Regions from separate parts of the Clostridium sp. Marseille-Q7071 genome, predicted to be linked through region 1. Evidence: riboswitches for the same ligand, from Rfam matches in the RefSeq annotation. Region 1 holds a riboswitch; the other holds the start of a gene.

What was found. Region 1 has a riboswitch for magnesium ahead of mgtE (magnesium transporter). Riboswitches for the same ligand answer to the same signal wherever they lie in the genome.
Region 2: linked by a shared signal. The riboswitch ahead of ACWPW7_RS09075 (magnesium transporter) and the one ahead of mgtE (magnesium transporter) in region 1 are both predicted to bind magnesium.

What each region holds. Positions count from the first base shown of each region.
Region 1 covers NZ_CBCOPR010000001.1:491,544-501,373, forward strand. The annotation lists rRNA gene ACWPW7_RS02230 (16S ribosomal RNA) at 290-1,801, opposite strand; gene mgtE (magnesium transporter) at 2,507-3,844, opposite strand; M-box (ykoK) riboswitch at 4,049-4,214, opposite strand; gene ACWPW7_RS02240 (GNAT family N-acetyltransferase) at 4,288-5,226, opposite strand; partial or broken gene ACWPW7_RS02245 (MFS transporter) at 5,242-6,414, opposite strand; gene ACWPW7_RS02250 (class I SAM-dependent methyltransferase) at 6,951-8,147, shown strand; gene ACWPW7_RS02255 (sensor histidine kinase) at 8,166-9,425, opposite strand.
Region 2 covers NZ_CBCOPR010000001.1:1,954,541-1,964,370, reverse strand. The annotation lists gene ACWPW7_RS09090 (VanW family protein) at 1-1,156, opposite strand, end outside; gene ACWPW7_RS09085 (M42 family metallopeptidase) at 1,340-2,383, shown strand; gene asnA (aspartate--ammonia ligase) at 2,735-3,739, shown strand; gene ACWPW7_RS09075 (magnesium transporter) at 3,986-5,248, opposite strand; M-box (ykoK) riboswitch at 5,476-5,642, opposite strand; gene ACWPW7_RS09070 (flotillin family protein) at 6,082-7,569, opposite strand; gene ACWPW7_RS09065 (NfeD family protein) at 7,597-8,124, opposite strand; gene ACWPW7_RS09060 (hypothetical protein) at 8,269-8,505, shown strand; gene ACWPW7_RS09055 (YgiQ family radical SAM protein) at 8,982-9,830, shown strand, end outside.

The DNA of each region.
Region 1 (9,830 bases):
TATTGCTTTTTATAAAGTAATCTTAATCACTTTATAAAAAAATGTCTTATACAAATTCGCATAAATAGAATTCAAAAACTTTAGTTTTTAAATTTATTTTTGTTTGTCTTGACGAAATTGTTTATTTATCTTTTAATTTAAAAGGATATTTAAACAAATATTTTCACTGTGCAATTTTCAAAGAACAATTGAGCTTTTCCTTTGTCCCGTAGGACCTTGGTCGCTCAAAATTAAACAGAGTATAGTACCAGTGTTCGTAGAAGAGTTACCAACTACGTCGACTCCCTAGAAAGGAGGTGATCCAGCCGCAGGTTCTCCTACGGCTACCTTGTTACGACTTCACCCCAATCACTAATCCCACCTTCGGCCGCTGGCTCCTTACGGTTACCTCACGGACTTCGGGTGTTACCAGCTCTCATGGTGTGACGGGCGGTGTGTACAAGGCCCGGGAACGTATTCACCGCGACATGCTGATTCGCGATTACTAGCAACTCCGGCTTCATGTAGGCGAGTTTCAGCCTACAATCCGAACTGGGATTGGTTTTTTAAGTTTAGCTCCACCTCGCGGTCTTGCATCTTGTTGTACCAACCATTGTAGCACGTGTGTAGCCCTAGACATAAGGGGCATGATGATTTGACGTCATCCCCACCTTCCTCCCGGTTAACCCGGGCAGTCTCACTAGAGTGCTCAACTTAATGGTAGCAACTAATGATAAGGGTTGCGCTCGTTGCGGGACTTAACCCAACATCTCACGACACGAGCTGACGACAACCATGCACCACCTGTCTCCCTGCCCCGAAGGGCTTCCCTCATTACAGGTAATTCAGGGGATGTCAAGTCTAGGTAAGGTTCTTCGCGTTGCTTCGAATTAAACCACATGCTCCGCTGCTTGTGCGGGCCCCCGTCAATTCCTTTGAGTTTTAATCTTGCGATCGTACTCCCCAGGCGGAATACTTATTGTGTTAACTGCGGCACAGAAGGGGTCGATACCTCCTACACCTAGTATTCATCGTTTACGGCGTGGACTACCAGGGTATCTAATCCTGTTTGCTCCCCACGCTTTCATGCCTCAGCGTCAGTTACAGTCCAGAAAGCCGCCTTCGCCACTGGTGTTCTTCCTAATCTCTACGCATTTCACCGCTACACTAGGAATTCCGCTTTCCTCTCCTGCACTCTAGACACCCAGTTTCAAATGCAGCACCCAAGTTGAGCTCGGGTATTTCACATCTGACTTAAATGTCCGCCTACGCATCCTTTACGCCCAGTAAATCCGGACAACGCTTGCCACCTACGTATTACCGCGGCTGCTGGCACGTAGTTAGCCGTGGCTTCCTCATATGGTACCGTCATTATCTTCCCATATGACAGAACTTTACAACCCTAAGGCCTTCTTCATTCACGCGGCGTTGCTGCGTCAGGGTTTCCCCCATTGCGCAATATTCCCCACTGCTGCCTCCCGTAGGAGTCTGGACCGTGTCTCAGTTCCAATGTGGCCGATCACCCTCTCAGGTCGGCTACGCATCGTCGCCTTGGTGAGCTGTTACCTCACCAACTAGCTAATGCGCCGCGGGTCCATCTCATAGCGGATTGCTCCTTTGGTATAAAAGTCATGCGACCTTCATACGTTATGCGGTATTAATCTCCCTTTCGGGAGGCTATTCCCCTCTATGAGGCAGGTTACCCACGTGTTACTCACCCGTCCGCCGCTAATCCACTCCCGAAGGAGCTTCATCGCTCGACTTGCATGTGTTAGGCACGCCGCCAGCGTTCGTCCTGAGCCAGGATCAAACTCTCAATTTAAAAGTTTGTATCTTGATTGCTCAAGTAAAGTTTGCTGACTATAATAGTCATTTCTAAGTTTCTTTCGAAACTCAATGAATTAACTGGTTTTACCTATTTCTCTGTTTAATTTTCAAAGACCAAATTATTAGTAATTTTTACCGTCGTTTTTCGACTGCTTAATCAGTTTATCACTTATTTTTTTGCTTGTCAACAACTTTTTTAATTTAATTTAAAAAGTTAATTGAACAGCTTGTCACCACCGAGTCTGTGTCGTAGCGACAAGGAATATACTATCATAAAGTATACTGCACATTTATGCTTTATATCTTATAATTCGCTATTAAATTTGACATTCTCTATTTTTCTTTATATTTCTAGTTTTTTTTTATAATGATACACCTGGGGTAGTTTTATTTTACTTATTCCTTCTTTATCATTTTATCTTATAAAAATCCATAATAAAACACATGTAATTAAAACTTAAATTTTAAAGTAAAACTTTAAATTCAATTTCATACTTAGTTTATCATTGATATAAAACGATTATTATAATTTCTTGAAATTATAATAATATTACTACTGATAAGAAAATAAATAAATGAGAAGTAAAGTTTAATAGAATAGATGATTGCTATACGAAATGTAGTTAAAGAAGTATTATAAAGTTTATAACAAATTTACATGTATAGAAAAAAGGATTGGTTTATCTAACCAATCCTTTTTCTATATTCCTAAAAACATCGCTGCCATTCCAAAGTATATTATTAACGCTAAAGCATCCACAATAGTAGTTATTAATGGACTAGCCATTATAGCTGGGTCTAGTTTTAACTTTTTAGCAGCTATAGGAAGAACGCATCCTACTACTTTTGCTATTACTACTGTAAAAAATAAAGTCACACATACTGTTATTGCTACATATAATTCTACTTTTTCTAAAAAATATACTCTTAAAAAGTTTACTCCTGATAGTGCAATACCAACAACAACACTAACTCTTAGCTCTTTCCATAACACTTTAAATACATCACTTAATTCAATTTCACCTAAAGCTAATCCCCTTATAACAAGAGTTGAAGCTTGTGATCCTGCATTTCCACCTGTATCCATTAGCATTGGTATAAATGCTGCTAGTATAACCACTGATTGTAATACTTCATCATATCTTTTAATTATATTTCCTGTAAATGTAGCTGATATCATAAGAACTAACAGCCATACTATTCTATTCTTAGCTAAATTAAATACACTAGTTTTTAGATATTCTTCTTCTGAAGGCCCCATCGCAGCCATCTTTTGAAAATCCTCTGTGTTTTCTTGTTCTATAATATCTACTATATCATCTATAGTTATAATACCTACTAATCTATTCTCATTATCTACTACTGGCATTGCTAAAAAGTCATATTTTTTAAATAAATCCGCTACTGCTTCTTGGTCATCTAATGTATGAGCGCAAATAACATTATCATCCATTATATTTTTAATGATTTCATTATCATCATTTAATATTAAATCTCTAATAGATAATACACCTTCTAATTTTCTCTTTTCATTAGTTACATAGCAAGTATCTATTGTTTCCTTGTTTAACCCTGTTCTTTTAATATGATCAACAGCTTCCTTTACTGTCATTTCTTTTCTAAGTCTTACATACTCTATAGTCATTATGCTACCTGCAGAATTATCTGGGTAATTTAAAAAGGTGTTAATTAATCTTCTTTTACCTTCTTTAGTGTTTTTAAGAACCTTTTTAACAACATTTGCAGGTAATTCTTCTAGTATATCTACAGTATCGTCTAAAAATAATTTATCAACTATATGGCTAAGCTCATCATCTGTTATAGCTTCTATAATATATTGTACATCTTCTGTAGACATATAAGAAAATACTTCAGTAGCTATGTCTTTTGGTAAAATCCTAAATATAATTAGCATTTTGTCTCTATCTACTTCTTCTAAAAATTGAGCAATATCTACTGATTTTTCCTCAATTAATAAGTTTCTTGCATCAACAAATTTGCTTGCTTTAATCAAATCTAATACTTTTTTGAATTCCATATGCAATACCTCCTATTAGGCACTGCTATTCATCTTCTTTGTGGCTACATGAATAGCAGTGAATATTAATTTTTTCAAAATACTATAACTCCCGCCATCTTCCATGACAGCCACCTCCAAAATCAAAATTAAAAATCTCTTTACTCCACGAGTAAAGAGATTAGAACACTCAAATTAAAAGCTCCAATAAAATGCATTAATGTAAAGCACCCTCAACTCGTTGAGTTTTAGCTCTGTAAGACGTAGAGAAATTCTCAGCCACATTAGATAAAACCTTAATTCGATAGTATCTGCTAACCCATTGGTGTCTCTGGACATTTCTGGGCAGTGGCATATTTTCATACAGTAACCTCACCTAACAAGATTTATTAAGTTTCTAGTGAATTATATCATCACCATATTTATAATACTACTATACTCTACAAAAGTAAACCCAATACTCATTATTTTATGTTTCTATAAAACACAACATGATCTTGCCATTTACCATTTATATATAAATATTCTTTGCTAATACCTAATTCCTGAAATCCACAGCTTTTCAATACTCTTTGCGATTTTTCATTAGATACCATTGTACTAGCCTCTATTCTATGAAGCTCTAATTCTTCATAAGCATAATCTATTGCAAGTTTTACCGCTTCTTTCATGTATCCTTTTCCTTGCTCATTCTCATCTATAGAGTATCCAATAAATGCATTTCTAAACACACCCATAACAATATTATTTATCTTAATTCTACCTATGAACTTTCCTTCTTTATAAATTCCAAAATGTACAGCTTGACCCTTTATAAATTGTTTATAACTTTCAATTAAACTTGTAGATTGCTCTTCTAAAGTATAAAAATTTTCATCTCTTAAAGGTTCAAAAGGGGTAAGATATTCCCTGTTTTTAACATAATAATTTAATATTTCCTCTGAATCTTCTGGAGTTAAGATCTTTAAGTATATGTTTTTCCCATGTAAAATTAATTCTTTTTCTATATAGTTTCTTTCATAACTATTTTTATTTATACCAAATAAAAGTTCATGCTCTAACTTTGATTTATGTATTATATTGTCTGATATAATTCCCTCAAGATCAAATCCTAAACTAGTAAAGGCATTTAAGTTAATATCTTCTCCACAAAGTACATTAACCTTATTTACTTTGTTATTCTTAAATAATATATTTAAAATAAGAGTAATAGTATCTTTTAAATAATCATAACTTTCCTCTTTACTTTTATAAAACTTCAGCCTAAACAAACAACTTCTGTTGTCACTATCTATTTCTATTATATATATTCTTCCTATAGTTATACCTAAACTATCCCTTATTATGTAATCTCTTCTACTTCCATTTGCTAAATTTAAACTAACCCATTTTCCTTTATTCATTATAAAATCCCTACCTTAAGCTAAAGTTTTTTTAGTATCTTTATAAATTAATGACACAAAGATTATAGATATTAGTAAACTCATAGGTATTATATAAAAAGCTAAATTTGAATTAATTAAATCATTAAGTTTAGCTATAATATTATTTAATACCATATTTATAATGCTTTCTGCAGTAATTATAACCCCTGTAATATATATTGCATCGTCCTTAAAAGTCTTACTTATAGTAATAACTACAGTAGGATAAGCTATAGAAAAAAATAACCCTGATATATAAACTAAAACTATGATATTACTACCTATTATTATCCTTGATACATATAAAATAAGTCCTATAAATAAAGACATCATTACTGAAATTAAGTATCCCCTTTTTTCTACCACAAAACCACCTAATAATCTTCCTACAGTAAGTGTAGTAAAAAATATTGATAAATATGTAGAGCTTTGTTTATAGCTAAAGCTTTCTTGTATAAAATTTACTAACCAATTTGATGTACCACTCTCTGCAAAACAATAAAAACCTAACGCAAGTACATAAAAATAAACCATCTTATTTTTAAAAATCCACAATAGATTTACTTTATTATTTCCTTTCTTTATATGTGCATGTGGTGCTTTAACGAATATAAATACTATAAAAGCAAGTGAGAAAAGTATAGCTATAACTAGATAAATGCTTCTCTAGTTTACTCCATTTTCTAATAAGCTACCGGTTGTATATTGTCCTACCGTTGAACCCAATCCATAACAAAAATGAGTAGCACTAATTATTATTGCTTGAAAACTCATGGCGACAATAGGTACAAGGGTATTAATACTAATGCTAAGTAGAGATATCCCAACATTTAATAAAAACATACATATTAGGAGCATAATATAACTTGATATCTGTGAAAATAAAAATAAAGTAATAGTACATATCCCCAACCCTAATAAGAATACTTTTTTCTGACCTATTTTTTCGCAAAGTAATCCATCTATATATGTAAAAGAAATATATCCTATGTATCCAATTGTAATCATATATCCTATGCTGGAATTATCTATTGAAAAATCTTCTTTGAATGTATGAATTAAAACACCCTTTATATTATCTGATATAGCTATTAAAATCATGATTATAAACATAAAAATTAATATCATCAAGCTATTTCTTTTTTTCAAATAAATCTTCCCCTTCAAATAATAATTATATAGTATAATTATTACTTATTGAATACTTCAATAGATTTGTAACATTATATTTTTAAAATTTAATATTGGATAAAATATATATAGATAAACTACATAAAAGGTCAATGTATAACTAATATCTACGCCATTAATATTTTAATTCAAGCTTAAAATAATGCACAATTGTGGTTGAAATTAATTCTTACAAATTAAATTCTTTAAAATTCACTTAAAAAACATAGATTTTTAACTATTTTCTAATAAAAGCTTATTATTTTTATTAGCATATGAAAGTAAATTCAATTAGCTTTGTAAATTAATCAGTTTAAAAATTCTCATGCTTTGCTGAGAATTCACCATAATCGTCCATTATCAATCGTCAATTCTCAATTTTATATTAATGTAAACTTAAATAATTTAATAACACAATTCTATGAATGTATAGATTAAACTTAAAAGTGGTACATCTATAATATACTTTATTCTTTTAGAAAATAAAGGATTTTGATATACTTATAATAAAAATAAGCGAGAGGTTTGATAACATGAATAAGGCTAATATTAATAAATTAAAACTCTTTTTAATGGGATTAGAAAATAGATTTGAGGAAAATAAGGCAATTTTCAAACATATAACAATTAATTATGCTGCTGGTTTAAAAGACTTTAAAGGTATAGCAAATTTTGAAGATGATAAATTAAATTATAACTTTAATGGAATAACAAAAGCTTTAACTATATCTGAACTATTTAATGAAGTGATAAAACAAGCTGAAAATTATGACTCTATATCTTTGACCTATAGCGAACGAGGAGAAGTTATTTTAATAACTGCTGATAATAAAAATGTAACTATGAAAACTGTGGATGTAGAAGATGAAGAGACCCTTTCTACACCTAATATTTCTAATAAAAAAGGTTTAAATTTCCAAGGCAATACTTCTACAATATTAAATAGAGATTATTATATAAAAGTAGGAAAAGCTGATTCACTTCTTAAAGAAATTGGAATAATGAGTAAAGAAGGTAAAATTAAGAATGATAAAATAAGAAAATATAATCAAATAGATCACTATGTAGAGCTTTTAGAGGGTATATTAGATGATTTGCCTAAAAATACTACTATAAATATATTAGATTGCGGTTGTGGTAAATCTTATTTATCTTTTGTACTTAACTACTATTTAACAGAAGTAAAAAAAAGAAAATGTCATTTTATAGGTTTGGACTATTCTGAAGGGGTTATTGAAAGTTCTAAAAAAATGTCACAAAACTTAGGATATAGAAATATGGAGTTTCATGCTATAGATATAAAAAACTATACACCAGATAAAAAAATTCATGTAGTTATATCTCTTCATGCTTGTGATACTGCAACAGATATGGCCTTAGCATTAGGAATAAAGGTAGATTCAGATATAATAATAGCAGTTCCATGCTGTCATAGAGAAATGTTAGACCAATATAGTTTTGAGCCCTTTAAATCTATATTAAAACATGGAGTATTTAAAGCAAGAATGGCAGATATATTAACTGATGGAATGAGAAGTTTAATGCTCGAAGCAAAAGGTTATGATGTTTCTGTAGTAGAATATATATCTCCATTAGAAACTCCTAAAAATTTAATGATAAGAGCTATAAAGAAAAGAGAAGAGAATCCTAAGGCAATGGACGAATATATGACGCTATTATCAAATCTTAATGTATACCCTGCATTGTATAACTTTTTAAATGAATGGTAGAAAAAAGCATGATTTTTATCATGCTTTTTTATTCTTTATTATTAATTTAAAAACAGTATAATTATCCTCTAGATATATCTGAGCATTTCCACCTGTACTCTCTACAATTCTTCTTACATTATAAAGGCCATATCCTCGCCCTTTTCCGCCTTTAGTAGAGAAACCTCTTTCAAATATTTTGTCTACATTTTCAGGTTGTACTGTTATTCCACTATTTCTAACTTCAATTATACTGCTATCTTCTTCTTCGTATATCTCTACTTCTATTAATTGATCCTCTTGATTTACAACTGCTTCAAAAGCATTATCAATTAAATTACTCAGTATCTCTGACATCTGAAAATCTTCTAATGGCATATTGTCTAGTGAACTTGTTATGCAATAGGAAAATCCAATGTTTTTCTTTTTTGCCTCTTGAAATTTACTATATATAATTGCTCTAATTATAGTATTATCTATGTATATTATTTTTTCTATATCCATCATAGAATTACTTAATTTTCCTATATAAGCTTTTATCTTATCTTTAACTTCTCTCTCATCACTGACCTGTGCTAATCCATTAATAATATTTAAATGATTCCTAAAGTCATGCTGCCGTTGTCTTATCTCTTCTGTTAGACTTTTTAATATATTATTATATTGTTCTTGTGCCTTAGCATTATTCTTTTGTTTTTCAATTTTAGTAACATAAGAATACATTAATATATTAAATATGAATATTGATGATATAAGAAAAATTATTTTAACCATATTTTTTAAAATTATATTTTCATCAAAATTCCATATTATTTTTAAAATTAATATATAGCTTAATAAGTTGATTACAAAAAAACCTACTGCTTTTTTATCTATATTTTCTATGTAGTAGATTTTATTCTTAAAAACAACGTTGCATATTATATATGTAAACACAAAAATGCTTAACTGAATTATTAAATTATAGCCATAGGTATTATTATAAGTTCCAATTAAAAATTTAAAAATACTTACACCTATTAATTGAAGTATTATATTTAAGGATAAAACTATTAAGAATTCTATACATGTTTTAATAATATTCTTTTTATGGACATATGAAATTAAAAGCAGTATAACTAATTGGCTTAAAATCACTTCAACATATATATTAAAGTTAATTAGTGACATAACTAATGTTCCTATAGCTATTATGAGAGTGTTCTTAAGCAAATAATTTCTTAGTCCTAGTTTCCTCCATAATATTAGCATACAAATTCCTTCAATAAAGCTAACTATAAACTCCTTAAGTATCTCCATTTGCTTATCCCCTTTTAATTAGCAGAGCTTATTAACCCCTAAGCCTTTCAACTACTAATTCCTTAAATTTATATCCCATATACGCTTTATCTTTATAATTATGAAAAGTTACACTATAAGATTCTGATGAGGCTTGCTCTAGTTTAACAACAAATCTAAGTTACAATATGAAATTTATGCTATTATATATCTATTAGCTAAAAAACCTCCTTTAAAGTTAAACCCTTTATTTTATACTTTTTTCTTGTTGAATATATAATACATACCCTAAAATCTACCCTAAAATCTACCCTAAAATATTATTTAACAAATATATCTTTAATGTATTTTCTTGCTTTAAATCAATTGTAGATTTACAATTTTAATATTATATGAAAAACCCACCTCATCAATTAAAAGATAACT
Region 2 (9,830 bases), 1.5 Mb from region 1:
TAGGCTTTAAAACTTCTGAAATTTCACTTTCAATTTTATAGCTTTTCTTTTTCATCTTGTTATTAGAGTATATATCAAAAGATAAGTTATTATTTTTAGTATATCCATGAATATATATGGGATAGTGTAAATTATTTTTAAATTTTAAATCTGTGGTACCATAATTCACAGTGGCATCTTGTCCTAAAGGTACATAGGTAATATAAAGACTATGTGCTTTTCTCTCTACTACTTCTAATTCAGACCTTAGAACTGCATTATAAAGTGTAGTAGAAACTTGACAAATTCCTCCACCTAGGCCATCTATAAACTCATCCCCCATAATTACAGAAGCTTTCTCATATCCCTTACTATAGGTTCTTTCACCTACAATATCATTAAAACTGAAAATTTCACCTGGCATTATTACTGTACCATCGATTGCATTAGTAGCTAGTCTTATATTGTTTGATCTCTCACTAGAAGAACTATTAAAATTAGTACTACCACTAGTTATGCTGGCATTAATCTTCGAAAGCTCTTCTCTGGTACGCTTTGGATTAATTTCATTAATGGTAGCATGAATAATTATGTTGCTTGTATCTATATTAGTATTTATATTTTTAACTATTTCTTTTTTTAATAAATCCCTATCTAATTTTTTACCTTTTATTTCATCTGATATTTGAAACTCTCCATTATTAATTAGTTTAATTTTACTATCAACAGCTTTTACATCTGTTTGGCTCTCAATTTTAGCTATAATACCCTCTATAGCTTGTTCACTAAAAGTCAATTCAACTTTAATATTTATATAGTTTGGTTTAGTAATAATGAACATCTTCTTAAATATATTAAAATCTCTACCATAGGCAAAAGCTTCATTTAGTGCCTTATCAACATTGAATTTAACCCCTAACTCCATATAATCTATCCTATATATTTCATCTTCTACTAATATATCTAATGTTTTGTTATATATTTTTTCTTCCAAATCTTTATGTAGAATTACCTTGCTTTTTTCTATCTCTAAATCATACACAGGAATATTTTCAACATGTACATTAGGATATATTAATTTATCATATTTTCTTATCATAAAAAAACTAAAAGATAAAATTCCACAGAGTAAAAAAAGAACTATAATTAATGTTGTTGATAGTATTTTATTCTTCACATAATACACCTCCATAATTAATTATATGAATGTATTTATAGATTAAGCATAAACAAAATAGAAAAATAGTTTTTTATATATAACAAAACATAGATTTTTTTATTTCCTTATGATAATATTAAAAACAATGATACTATTAATAAATGGCATTAAATACATATATTACAATTAAGGGGTGTTATTATGTACAATATAGACGAAATTAAAAATTATCTAAAAAATATATTATTAATACCAAGTCCATCTGGATATTCTACAAAAATAATGAGTTATATAAAAAGTGAACTAGACAAACTAAATATAGAATATAAAACTACAAATAAAGGTGCACTTATCGCTACAATAAAAGGTAAAAACAATGAATACCAAAAAACCTTATCTGCTCATGTAGATACTTTAGGAGCTATGGTTAGTGGTATAAAAAGCAATGGGAAACTATCTTTAACTCCACTAGGTGGATATATGATGACATCAATTGAAGGTGAAAATTGCACTATTGAAACTGTTTATGGCAAAACCTTTGAAGGCACAATTCAGACTATAAAACCATCTGTTCACATTAGCGGTTCAGAAGCTAGAGATTTAAAAAGATCTGCTGAAAATATGGAAGTAATTCTAGATGAGAAAGTATCTTCTAAAGAAGATGTTGAAAATTTAGGAATTGAAATTGGAGATTTTATATGCTTTGATACAAGAACTAGGTTTACTGAAAGTGGATTTATAAAATCAAGACACTTAGATGACAAAGCTAGTGTAGGAATATTATTATACACATTAAAGTATATTGTAGAAAATAAAATAGAGCTTCCTCATACAATAAACATATTTATAAGTAACTATGAAGAAATAGGGCATGGAGCTTCTTCTTCAATACCTGAAAATACAAAAGAATTTATCGCTGTTGATATGGGGTGCCCTGGACTTGAACAAAATTCTACAGAATATGCCTGCTGTATAGCTGCTAAAGATTCTTCTGGTCCTTATGACGTAGAATTAAGAGTAAGATTAACTGAACTTTGCAAAATTCATAATATTGATTATAGAATTGATGTATATCCTAACTATGGTTCTGATGCTTCTGCAGCATTAAGAGCGGGCTATGATATTAAAACTGCATTAATTGGAGCTGGAATATTCGCTTCTCATGGATATGAGAGAACCCATATTGATTCTGTTTTAGCTACAGTTGATTTAATAGTTAAGTATATTCAAGAAGAGGTTAAATAGTAAAAGTCGTGGTAATTGTACCACGACTTTTTCAATTCACAATGCAAAATTCACAATTGAGGATATTTCTCAGAAAAAGTTGAAAAATTTAAAATTGATTTGTTTTTGAAGTTACGTAGTAACTTCCCCCAAAAAAACTAGCAGTTGTATTACTAGTAAAAATATACGGTAGAAATTAAAATAATTAAATAACATAATTATAATAAATGCATAGATTAAATTTGAAAGTAATATATCTATATTTACTTTGATAAATTTAAAACAAATAATGAATATTATATATTTTTTGTTAATAAGCTTTACATCTTTGGCATTTTAAATTATGATATTACAATTAAAGGGGGTGTTTCTATGATTAGCTTAAGCAAAACTCCTTACATTCCATCAATGACTATTAAGGAAACTCAAAAGGCAATCAAGGAAATAAAAGTATTTTATGAAAAAAATTTAGCTAAAACTCTTAATCTTTCTAGAGTTTCAGCACCACTATTTGTAAGAAAATCATCAGGACTTAATGATACCTTAAATGGAGTTGAAAGACCTGTTTCTTTTGACATACTTCATACTGGTGAAGAATTAGAAATAGTCCAGTCTCTTGCAAAGTGGAAACGGCTTGCACTTCATGAATATGATTTTCAAGTGGAAGAAGGCCTTTATACTAATATGAATGCAATTAGAAGAGATGAGCATTTAGATAATATTCACTCTATCTATGTAGATCAATGGGATTGGGAAAAAGTTATAGATAAATCTTCAAGAAATTTAGACTATCTAAAAAATACTGTAGAAAGTATTTATTCCGTGTTTCAAAATACAGAAGACTACCTTTTTGAAAAATATCCTCATTTAGGTAAAAAACTTCCGTCTAAAATAACCTTTATTACTTCTCAAGAACTAGAAGATGAGTATCCTAATTTGTCATCTAAGGAAAGAGAAAATCTTGCTTCTAAAGAGTATGGTACAATTTTTATTACTGGAATAGGAAAAGAATTGGCTTCAGGAAAAAAACATGATAATCGTGCAGCTGACTATGATGACTGGGAGTTAAACGGCGATATAATCTTTTGGAATCCATTACTTGAGGAAGGTTTAGAGCTTTCTTCTATGGGTATAAGAGTAGATAGTGCCGCTTTAGATCATCAACTTAAAGTTACAAACTCAGATTTTAAAAGAAATTTTCAATTTCATAGTTCAATACTTAAGGATGAACTTCCTTATACCATCGGTGGAGGTATAGGTCAATCTAGAATGTGTATGTATTTTTTAAACAAGATACATATTGGTGAAGTACAATCCTCAATTTGGCCTTTAGATATGATAGATGAATGTAAAAAACACAATATACACTTATTGTAAAAAGTATTTATTATTTCTATTAAAAAATATATCTTTAGAGAACTATAAATTATCCTTTTAAAACTATCATGTAGTAATTTACATCATGATAGTTTTAAATTATTTCTATATCTGTTCTCTATGGCTATTATAATAATTCTAATTTTTTATACTCTTCTGTGAGTTAAAAAAATCGTGACTAAAAGTCACGATTTTTCATAAATATATAGTTTCATAACATACATCTTTATATTATGAAACTATATATTAACTTGATTTTTTAAGTTTTCTCTTCCAGCTAGGTGTTAATAATTCTTCAATAATATCACTCATCACTGCCACACCACATAATTTCTCTTCCTCATCTACTACTGGTAATGAATAGAGTTCATATTTTACTGAAAGTTGAACAGCTTTTTCTATGTCATCACTATCTTTTACTAGTAAAACTTTTGTATTCATTATAGATTTTAATTTTGAATTGGGATCTGCTAAAATTAAATCTCTTAAAGATATAAAACCTTGAAGTTTTTCATTCTGATCTACTATATAAATGTAATGTGCAACCTCGTCGTCTGGCTTTAGTGCTCTTAAAATATCAATGGTTTCACTAGCAGTTATATCAATATTTAGAGAAATGAAGTCAGTGTTCATTATGCTACCTACCATTTCATCTTCATATTCCATAAGATCCCTTATCTCTAGCTCATCTTCATCATCAATATTTATTAATAAATTCTCCTTAGTTTCATCATCCATGTCTTCTAAAATATCAGCAATTTCGTCATTAGGCATAACATCTAATATTTCCTTTGCCTTTCCACTACTAAGATTTTTTAAAATATCTATTTGGATTTCCGTTTCTAATTCCTCTAATGTATCTGCTGCAAAATCATTTCTTAAGCTTTCAAATATTTTTCTTCTATCCTCTGAAGATAATCCCTCAACAATTTCTGCAAGTTCTACAGGATGAAGTTCTGTAAGCTTCTTATATGGTTCACTAAGTCTTAACCTATCGTCAATCATTTCTATAGATTGAACACTTTCCCAAGTTATAGAATCATCTTTTACTTCCTTATTTACAAATCTACAAAATCCTTTGACTAGACTTTCCATTCCAAATCTTCGTGATAAAGATAGTAATCCAGATTCCACTTCTAAAACTCTTATTTCTCCTGCTGTCTTTATCATCTTTAAATCATTAACTTTAATAACTTTTTTACCATTAATATCCACAATTTGTTTATCCAAAAGATTTTTAGATAATAGATAGGAGTACCTCCTAGGGATAATATCTTTTGCTCCTATAATCTTTACCATATAAGTTGATTTTTCTTTATAGATATCTATATTTCTAAATTCAAAGTTTAACAATTCCTTACCTTTCTTAATCTTGTATCCTATAGCCCTTGGATATCCTGATTCTGTAGTTACATATATATCTATTAATTTACCTATATTATCATCTAATTCATCATAAATATAGGCATTTAAAATATTGCTTAAAAAGAATTCATTTAGTTTTTTCATAGATACTCCTCCTTTTACCAGAGAAATATCTAATTATCTTTTTGAACAGAAAGCTATTAAATCATAAATATTTCTCTGGAATTTATTTAATTTTAACTTTGACTCTCTAATTCGAGGGCCACTTTCCATTCAAACTCACCACCTAAAATAAATTTATATTAAAATTTTTCTTATAGAAAATATATTTATACACAATAAAAAACTCACTTAAATAAAGTGAGATCTCTAGCCATAAAACTATGTTTGAGCTTTAGCACTATATAGCTTTGGACATTATGCCAGCTACATTAAGTAAAACCTTGATTCGGTAGTACCTGTTAACCCATTGGCATCTCTCGATGTTTCGGGGCAGTAGCGTATATCTATATAGGAGCCTCACCTAACGTTAATTATTTAAATTGTTTAACTTAATTAAAGCATATAAAATACCTTCTCCTATATTATACAATAAATAGCTTTAAATGTAACCCTATCAGTAGCTAATTTAATAAGATTTTGATGAAAAATTAATAATATTGTTGATTAATCAATGCAAAATTCAAAATTCACAATGCACAATTAAGGTTGAAATTATTTTTAGGCAAAATAATTTCTTTAATGTACTCTTTGACTAGCAATGTAATTGCTAATCATTCATGAAAAGTTGCCTTGTAATTTCAAGGAATAATCAATTCTAAATTTCTCAGCCTTTGCTGAGAAATATCCATAATTATGAATTTTGCATTGTGAATTGTGAATTAAAATCCTTAAGAGTGTAGCTATATTCAGCTATACATTAATTTTAAAAGTAGTTTATCTATAAAATAGAGTGGTGAATTAGTCACCACTTTATTTTATTTTTCTATTTCTTTATGCTCTACTTTTTCATCCTTATTTTGTATTTCCTCAGTTTTGCTTTTAAATAAATCATTTATATTTACTCCAGTTAATGCATTAACGGTTTCAGGAAGAGAGCTCATTATATCAGTTACATACTTAGTAACTTTTGAAGCTCCTTTTCCACTTCCCTCTCCACTATCTATAATAACAATTTTCTCAGTTTTTGATAATGGATCCGCAACTGCTTTTGCTATATCTGGTAGCTTATCTATTATCATTTGGGTAACTGCAGCATCATTATACATTTTAAAAGCTTCTGCTTTTTTCATCATTGCTTCCGCCTCTGCACGTCCTTTTTCTCGTATAATATCTACTTCTGCCATACCTTGAAGTTTTAATGCTTCTGCTTTAGCCTTACCTTCAAGCTCTATGGCTCTTGCTCTAGCTTCAGCATCAGCAATTTCTTTAAATTTAACTGCTTCTGCCTCTTTTTCTTGTTTGTATTTATTAGCATCTGCTTGTTTTTTAATGGTTGCTTCAAGCTCTCTTTCCTTTCTTAAAGATTCTTGAGTAGCAATTTCTATTTCTCTTTCCTTCTTAACAAGCTCTATCTTCATATTTTCATCAGCAAGTTCTCTTTCTTTTTGTTTTCTTAATATTTCGACTTGCATTTGTGTTTCTGTAACTTCTTTTTGAACCTTGTTACTTTCAATTTGATATGCGAGGTCTGATATAGCCTTTGCACTTTCTTGCTCTTTCCTATAAGCTTGAACCTTTAATTCTTTTTCTTTGTTAGATTCTGCAATTTGAGTTTCTGCAAGTATTTTAGCTGCCTCTCCTTCTCTATAAGCTTGAGAAGTTTTTACATGAGTTTCTTTTTGTGCCTCTGCCTGTGCAATATCAGCATCTCTTTTAACTTGAGCAACCCTTGGGCGACCTAAATTAACTAAATAGTTATCATTGTCGGATAGATCCTTAATAGTAAAAGCTTTAATTTCTAATCCTAACTCTGCCAAATCTACAGCTGCAACTTCTTGAACTCGAGAAACAAATTTTTCTCTATCTTTATATATTTCTTCAACTGTTAGCTTTGAAATAATTTCTCTTAACTTACCTTCAAGTACATCCTTTGCAGTATCTTTAATGTTTACTATGGTATTAGCTTCGTTACCAGTATTAAATTGCTCTATTGCCGATAAAATAGATTCTGCTGTAGATTTAACTTTAACAATAGCCACTCCATCTGCTATTATTCCAACACCTTGCTCTGTTAAAGCTCCGTCAGTTCTTACATCAATTTTCATATTTTCTAAGGATATAATATCAGTTCTTTCTAGTAGAGGAAAAACAAATCCTCCTGCTCCGCTAATTACTCTCTTCTTAAGACCAGTTACTACCAAAGCCTTATCTTGAGGCACTCTCTTCCATAGTGAAAATAATAATAAGATTAGTAATAATAATACTCCTAAAATTATAAGAGGAATAAAAAAAGGTGAATTCATGATTATTGCTCCTTTATATTAATAATTTTATAATTTTTCCACATAAAATACCTGATTTTCAATTTTTTTTATACATACTAGAGTATTTACATCTAATTGCTTTAAGTTTATTTCTTTAGCTGGTGAAGTCATTTTAACTCCATTATATACATAAGATATTCGTCCAAAACCATTTTCATATATTGTTGTAGTAACTACTGCCTTTTCGCCAATTAAGTTTTCTGTCTTCATATCAAAGCTTCCTTCTATTTTCTTAAGTGGCTTTATTATAAATTTATTAATAATTTTAGATGTTGCTAATCCTAAAGCTATAGATATCGCTAATGTATAATACCATTTGAAATGCTTTTCACTTAAATACATACCACAACCACTAAAAACCGTTAAAAAAGCCATTATACAAGTTCCATTAATATGCATAATATTTGCTAATAAATCGTTGGGTAAATCTGCTCCTTCTAGATTAAACCCATCGAAAATTCCTCCTAATATAAACATAAGACCTACATATAAAATACAAAATATAAATCCTTTTTTATATATTTCAAATGCCATTCACATCACCCTTCTAAAATATTACATAATAATATCAATTTGAGTTTATAACATAGCCTTATATAAATATCCATACATAATTTTCTCAATACATCCCATACTAAAATAAGAAATCAAAATCTTAAAGTAAAGGAGTGATATATAATGAATAAAGAAAGAGAAAAATTTGATGTAAGTAATCCTAAAGGTGTACCTTATGTTAAAATGAAAATTGATGATTATGTAGATCCTAATTTAACTAATCTTAGTCAAAATAAGGATTTAAAGGATGAAATTTCCAATACTGGTCTTCCAACTAAAGGTCAAGTTAATAATGTCAATACTTCTATTCAAGATTTAGTTGAAGGATTAAATTATGAATACGATGATCCTAGAAAGTAATTAAAATGTGATTTTCCATAATAACTATAACTTTAAAAAAGTAATAGTTCATATTTTAAAAATAACTAGTCATTATGACATAAATGTTTTCTCATATTTGACTAGTTATTTTATTTTATTATTTTGTTACAAAATCACATTTTATAACTTCAAATTTTAAGTAAAAAATATATTTTTATGTTTATTTTTTATTTCATTAATATAATTAACTCTACTATGAAAACTAATTCTACCTTTAAACCAAAATTCCTTCATATTTGTAGTATATTACCATTATATGATTGATTTTCCTTTGGTTATCCTCATTTTAGATAATTTATAAGAATATATTGTTATTCATATTTTTTAATACTTGTGTTAATATTAGGCTATGTTTTAAATTTCACTTGAAATTTAAATATTTTTTATATTTTATAATAAATTATTAACGAAAGATAATTATTAATAGATTATACTATCTCTATGGAGGAATTTATATGAAATTAAATACAGAATTTTTACCTATAAATAAAGAAGATATGAAAAAGCGGAATATAGAACAGTTAGATTTCGTTATTATCACTGGTGATGCTTACATAGACCATCCTTCCTTTGGTACAGCCATTATAGGAAGAGTTTTAGAAAGTGAAGGATATACTGTTGGAATAATAGCTCAACCTAATTGGAATAATGTTGATGATTTTAAAAGATTAGGAGAACCTAAATATGGTTTTTTAATAAACTCTGGTAATATTGATTCTATGGTTAATCATTACACTGCTTTTAAGAAAAGAAGAAGTGATGATCTATACTCTCCTGGTGGGAAATCAGGATATAGGCCAAATAGAGCAGTTATTGTTTACAGTAATAGAGCAAGAGAAGCCTATAAAAATGTTCCAATAATTATTGGTGGTATTGAAGCTAGTCTTAGGAGATTTGCTCACTATGACTATTGGGATGATAAGGTTAGAAAAAGTATTCTCATGGATTCTAAGGCAGATTTATTAATATATGGTATGGGCGAAAGACCTATATTAGAAGTGGCTAAATTTTTAAGCTATGGAAGTTCTGTAGAAAGATTACATCATGTAAGAGGCACATCTTATATAACTAAAGACATTTCCAATATTAAAGATTACATTCTACTTCCTTCTTTTGAAGAAGTTTCTACAAATAAAAAAGCCTATGCTAAAAGCTATAAGCTCTATTCAAAAGAGCAGGATTCTATATGGGGAAAAACTTTAATTGAACCCTATGGTGATAGATATGTGGTACAAACCCCTCCTCAACATCCACTAACAGAAGAACAAATGGATAAAGTTTATAATCTTCCATATACAAGAACC